Regions from separate parts of the Tissierella sp. QWL-11 genome, predicted to be linked through region 2. Evidence: a T-box and tRNA genes for the amino acid it is inferred to sense, from the RefSeq annotation. Region 2 holds a T-box; the other holds one or more tRNA genes.

Region 1 (3,405 bases), 320 kb from region 2:
TGGTACTATACTATCAAAGATGGGTATATTTCCATTGTAAAGTTAATTGGAGGAATGTATAAAATGAAAACAGGTACAGTTAAATGGTTTAATGCTACAAAAGGATTTGGATTTATCTCAACTGAAGAAGGAGACGATGTATTCGTACACTTTTCAGCTATCCAAACAGATGGATTTAAAACTTTAGATGAGGGAGATCAAGTAGAGTTTGAAGTAGTAGAAGGAGAAAAAGGTCCTCAAGCTACTAATGTTACAAAATTATAATAATATCTTTAGATATATAATTTTATTGTAATTTAAAGCCCCGTATGGGGCTTTTCTAATTATGGAGGTAGATTATGAAAGATTATCTAATAAAAGCTATAGATAAAACTGGATCAATTAGAATAATACTAGCATCTACTACAAATTTAGTAGAGGATGCAAGAAATATCCATAGCACATCGCCTACAGCCTCAGCAGCTTTGGGAAGAAGCTTAACTGCAGGAGTGATTATGGGAAGTATGATGAAAAATGAAAAGGATGTAATGACCTTAAAAATCTCTGGAGATGGGCCAGGAGGAACCATATTTGTTGTTGCTAAAAATAATGGTAAAGTAAAAGGTGAAATGACAAATCCTGCTGCTGATGTTCCTAGTAGATTAGATGGAAAATTAGATGTAGGGACTTTAGTAGGTAAAAATGGTAATATAACAGTTATCATGGACTTAGGTCTTAAAGAGCCATATGTAGGCAGTTCAAATTTGATTACAGGTGAAATAGCAGAAGATCTTGCAAATTATTATTATCAATCAGAACAAACCCCATCTGTTGTTAGTCTAGGAGTTTTAGTTGATAGGGATATTTCTATAAAGGCATCAGGTGGATATATAATTCAATTGCTTCCAGGTGTATCTGAAGAAGATATAGAAAAAATAGAGAATAGCTTAAAGGATATAAAACCTATATCAACAATGATAGATTCAGGATATACATTAGAACAAATTATGGATGAGGTTTTAAAAGATTTTGAAATGAAGGTCTTAGATAAAATTGATATTTCATATGAATGTGATTGTGATAGAGATAGGATACAAAGGGTACTAAAGAGTTTAGGTAAAGAAGAAATTAAAAATATAATAGAAGAAGACGAGAAGGCAGAGTTAGTTTGTCATTTTTGTAATACGAAGTATCAGTTTAGCAAAGAACAATTACAAGCTTTGCTTGATGAATAAGATGGAAAAAATAGCACAAGAGAAATAATATGATTTGTTAAAATTATATTATTTCCGAGCTAAATTTAACAGTTTGAAATTTTTGGGAAGTTTAATAAAATTTATTGTTGACAATTAAGGTTATTTAAGGTATACTAGTCATTGTGATTAAGCACAGATAACTTTCACATTAGCCCAGATAGCTCAGTCGGTATAAGTAGGGATCCAAAATCGTGAATTTCGATTTTGTGAGCATCACTTAGTCCGCATAGTAAAGCTAAACAAGGGAAATAGATTGACTTACTGTAAGTAGAAATTACTTATTAAGCCCAGATAGCTCAGTCGGTAGAGCAGTAGACTGAAAATCTACGTGTCGCTGGTTCGATTCCGGCTCTGGGCACCAAAGTAATTGTGAATATGCGGAAGTGGCTCAGTGGTAGAGCATCGCCTTGCCAAGGCGAGGGTCGCGAGTTCGAATCTCGTCTTCCGCTCCATTAAAGTATTTTGCATTTTAAGATAGATGTACTCTTCGAGTGCTCCATATATGGCGGCATGGCCAAGTGGTAAGGCAGAGGCCTGCAAAGCCTTTATCCCCAGTTCAAATCTGGGTGCCGCCTCCAAATTCAACCTTCTAAATTAATTTAGAAGGTTTTTTCATGTAAGGAGATAAATATGTTTAATAATCCGTTTATACCTATTAAAAAGGCAAACATAGCAATTGTAGCGGGAAATGCAGATATAGATATAATAAATAAATTAGAAAATAAAAATATAAAAGTTATAAAAACAATTAAATGTGAAGATGTAGATGAATCTATAGCTTATCACCCAGATATAGTTATGCATCCTATCAACTACAACACTCTTATAATTGCACCAAATGTATTTTATTATTATAAAGATAAATTAAAGGGTTTGAATATAAATTTAATAAAGGGAGAAAGGAAATTAATTTGTAAATATCCTGGAGATATTGCATATAATGTAGGAAGAATATATAGAAATGCAATTCATAATTTTAGATATACAGATGAATTGTTGAAGTTTTATCTTCTTAAAGAAGGTTTAAATTTCATAGATGTAAAACAGGGTTATTCTAAATGTTCTATGTCTATAGTAGATGAAAGAAGTATTATAACTTCTGATAGACCTATATATTTAAAATTAAAAAATTTAGGCTTTGATGTATTAAATATAAAGCCAGGATTTATAGATTTAAAAGGCCAAAATTATGGATTTATAGGAGGATGTACAGGTAATATTTCTAAAGATTTACTTGTTTTTTCTGGAGTTTTAACAGAACATCCAGAAAAGGAAAAGATAGAAATGTTTATACGCTCTAAAAATAGAAATATAGAATATTTATCTAAAAAAAAGATAACAGATATTGGAACTATAATTAGTCTTTATTGTAATTAAAGTAAACTTTTATATAGTATATGCCATTTTAAAGAGCACATACTATTAAAAGAGGAGTGAAAATATGGATGCTATTAAGATTTATAGTAGTATACCTTTTGAAGAAATAGATTGTATGATTAAAAAGATACCAATGAAAAAAAATATAAATGTGGAATATAAAGATTATGAGGATAGATCTATTTATTCCTTTTTTTTGAAAAAACATAAACATACAGAAGAAATAGCATTTTTCAATATTTTGGCAGACTTTGTATATGAGATAATGATAAAATTTCATGCTATAGATCTAGTAGAAAATCATGTATATAAACTCTTGAGAGATATAGGAAATATAGAAAAGAAAGAAATAATACAAGAAGTATATACATTATTAATAGAAGATCGACATTTCATAAGTGAAAAAGAAGAAATAAAAGAAGAAATATTAGATTTTTTATTTCAAAATGATACTTTGATAGTAGATGGATATATAAGGTTTAGAAATAAAAATCTTTATAATTTAATAGAAAAGTCAATTAAAAGAGTCATTGGAGATATGCAGCTTGAAATTGAATACTCTGAGTTTATAGATATATTAAAGCATTTCTTAGCAAATCAGCCTCCTAGGATTGATACAGTAAATTTAATAGTTGAAAAAGATAAATTTCAATTATTAGACAAAGATAATAAAGTTGTAAAAAGAGATTCTATTAGTGAAATTTTAGAAGAAATTTATTATGATGATTTAACACAGGGAGATATACTTATTACTACATTAATAAATTTAGCTCCTGATAATATAATTTTACAC
Region 2 (3,405 bases):
TGAAGTAAGATTAAGATTTGCTCCAAGTCCTACAGGATATCTTCATATAGGAGGACTTAGAACAGCTTTATATAATTATTTATTTGCAAAGGCTAATAATGGGAAGTTTATACTTAGGATAGAAGATACAGATCAAACTAGATTTGTAGAAGGAGCTATTGAAAATTTAATTGACAGTTTGCATTGGTCAGGAATAGAATATGATGAAGGTGTGTTTGTCAAGGATCACCAGATAGTTCAAAAAGGAGAATATGGACCATATATTCAAAGTGAAAGACTAGATATCTATAGAAAGTATGTAGATGAATTGATAGAAAAGGGGCATGCCTATTATTGCTTTTGTTCTAAAGAAAGACTTGACAATTTAAGAGAAGAACAAAAGATAAAGGGTTTAGTTCCAAAATATGATGGACTATGCAAAAGCGTTTCCTTAGAAGAGGCTAAAAAGAGAATTGAAAATGGTGAAGATTATGTAGTAAGATTGAAACTTCCTCACAATAAAGATATAAAGTTTCACGATCTTGTAAGGGGAGATATAAGTATAAATACATCTGATATAGATGACCAAGTTCTTTTGAAATCAGATGGATTTCCTACCTATCATCTAGCAGTTGTAATTGATGATCACTTGATGAAGATTACACATATAGTTAGAGGGGAAGAATGGCTATCATCTACTCCAAAACATGTATATATGTATGAGGTATTTGGATGGGAAAAACCTATATATGTTCATCTTCCAACTGTGTTAAATAAAGATAGAAAAAAACTAAGTAAGAGACAAGGGGATGTTTCTGTAGATGATTTTAAAAACAAGGGATATCTTCCTGAAGGTTTAGTTAATTACCTTGCTTTAGTAGGTTGGAGTCCAGAAGATAATGAAGAAATATTGACTTTAGAAGATATGATAGAGAAATTTTCCTTTGAAAGAGTATCAAATACAGGAGGAATTTTTGATAAAGACAAACTAGACTGGGTAAATGGACATTATATTAGATCTAGTTCTTTAGAGAGAATTACAGATTTATCTATACCTTATTTAATAGAGGCGAACCTTATAGATGAGGAGTTCTCTAAAGAAAATAGACAATGGTTAGAGATTTTAGTAGATTCAGTTAGAGAGGGATTATCATATATCTCAGAAATAACAGAGCATGTAGAGTTTATGTTTGAAAACCAAGTTAAAGTAGAAGATGAAAAGGCTTTAGAGATGTTAAAAGTTGAGACTACTCCAAGTCTTCTAGAGGCAATAAAAGAAGAACTTGGAAGTATCGATGAAATAGATGAAGAATATGCAAATAAATTTATGAAAACTATTCAAAAGAAGACAGGAATTAAGGGGAAAAATCTTTTTATGCCTACTAGGGTTGCTCTTACTGGTAGTTTACATGGACCAGAATTTGCTAAAATCATATATCTATTAGGAAAAGAAAATATATTAAATAGAATAGATTATATAGAAGAGAAATACTTGTAGGGATAATAGTTGTAATTATGTCACTTATCCTGTAGAATAGAACTATATAAAAGTTTTGATAAGGAGAGTAAGTTTTATAATCTTTTAGAGAGGGACTCCCACCGGCTGAAAAGAGTCCTAAGTAATTATAAAGCCCAAGTGCACCTTTGAACTATTGTCTGAATTATTAGGACATATCGGCTAGCATCGTTATTTGCTAATAAGTGGACTTTGAGTCTATTAGAGTGGAACCGCGGTTTTAATCGTCTCTATATTTATATAGAGACGATTTTTTAATATAAAAAATTAAGGAGGGTATAAGTATGAAACTATACAACAGTTTGACTAGGAAAAAAGAAGAATTTAAACCTGTTAGAGAAGGTCAGGTGAGTATGTATAATTGTGGACCTACAGTATATAATCACATTCATGTAGGAAATGCTAGGCCTTTAGTTGTATTTGATACACTGAGAAGGTTTTTTATCTATAAGGGTTATGATGTGAAATTTGTAGTAAACTTTACTGACATAGATGACAAAATAATTAATAGGGCAAATGAAGAGGATACTACTGCAAAGGCAATAGCTGAGGAATATATAGATGCTTTTAAGGAAGTAGCTACAGAACTTAATTTTTATGGATATAAGACTATACATCCAAGGGCTACAGAGTATATATCAAAGATGATTGAATTTATTCAAGGTCTAATAGATAAAAATGCAGCTTATGAAGTAGATGGTAATGTATATTTTAATATAGAAAAGGCAAAGGATTACGGGAAACTTTCTAAAAAAAATATAGATGAATTAAGAAGTGGAGCAAGAATAGAGATAAATGAAGAAAAAGAAAATCCTATGGATTTTGCTTTATGGAAAAAGGCTAAGGAAAATGAACCTTCGTGGGCAAGTCCTTGGGGAGAAGGTAGACCGGGATGGCATATAGAATGTTCAGTCATGGCAAAATCTATTCTTGGAGAGACAATAGATATTCATTCGGGAGGAGAAGATTTACAGTTTCCTCATCATGAAAATGAGATAGCTCAATCAGAAACTCTAACAGAAAAACCATTTGCAAATTACTGGTTGCATAATGGGATGATAACTGTAGATAATAAAAAAATGTCAAAATCTGAAGGGAATTTCTTTACCATAAAAGATGTAAAAGAAGAGTATGATTTAGAAGTTTTGAGATTTTTCCTTTTGTCTTCTCATTATAGATCTCCAATAAACTTTAGTAGAGAAGTTATGAATCATATTGAAAATGGACTTGAAAGAATATATAATGGTAAAAAGAATTTAGAATATCTATTAGAGATATCAAAAGAATCTCCATTGAATAAACAGGATGAAGAAATATTAAATGATATAGAAAAATTCAAAGAACATTTTATAAAGGCTATGGAAGATGATCTAAATACAGCAGATGCAGTTTCATCAATATTTGAACTAATAAAATACTCTAATTCAAATTTAAACAAAGATACAAATAAAACTCTAATAGAAAAAGCATATAGTATATTGCTTGAGCTTACAGATGTCCTAGGTATTTTGAAGAGAAAAGAAGAAATATTAGAAGATGAAATAAAGCAATTAATAGCAGATAGAACTCAAGCTAGAAAGGATAAAGATTTTCAGCTTGCAGATAAAATAAGAGATGAATTAAAGGAAAAAGGTATAGTGTTAGAGGATACCTCAGATGGAGTAAAGTGGAAAAGAGTGTGATTATGGAAGAAAGAAATATTTTTAGAGAAATAAACAGCAATTTAAATGAAGAGGATATACTTATGTTATCTCCTCTTCAACTTGCATATATAGGGGATGCAGTATATGAGCTTTTAGTTAGAACATATTTGCTTAGTAGGGATATTTCTGTAAACAAGCTTCATAAGCTAGCGACTAAATATGTAAGAGCTAAAGCTCAATCAGATATAATAAATTCTATTAAAGATA

The links. The T-box of region 2 lies ahead of cysS (cysteine--tRNA ligase). A T-box ahead of a tRNA ligase gene usually reads a tRNA of that ligase, here a tRNA-Cys.
Region 1: it encodes a tRNA-Cys, which carries the amino acid that the T-box ahead of cysS (cysteine--tRNA ligase) is inferred to sense. The anticodon was not compared.

The regions. Positions count from the first base shown of each region.
Region 1 is NZ_CM178750.1:1,941,858-1,945,262, reverse strand. Features, by position in the region: gene AC4PG3_RS09560 (cold-shock protein) at 64-264, shown strand; gene hslO (Hsp33 family molecular chaperone HslO) at 339-1,214, shown strand; tRNA gene AC4PG3_RS09550 (tRNA-Phe) at 1,521-1,596, shown strand; tRNA gene AC4PG3_RS09545 (tRNA-Gly) at 1,613-1,687, shown strand; tRNA gene AC4PG3_RS09540 (tRNA-Cys) at 1,740-1,813, shown strand; gene AC4PG3_RS09535 (DUF6873 family GME fold protein) at 1,866-2,612, shown strand; gene ytxC (sporulation protein YtxC) at 2,677-3,405, shown strand, end outside.
Region 2 is NZ_CM178750.1:2,261,840-2,265,244, reverse strand. Features, by position in the region: gene gltX (glutamate--tRNA ligase) at 1-1,477, shown strand, start outside; T-box leader at 1,524-1,730, shown strand; gene cysS (cysteine--tRNA ligase) at 1,780-3,177, shown strand; gene AC4PG3_RS11310 (Mini-ribonuclease 3) at 3,180-3,405, shown strand, end outside.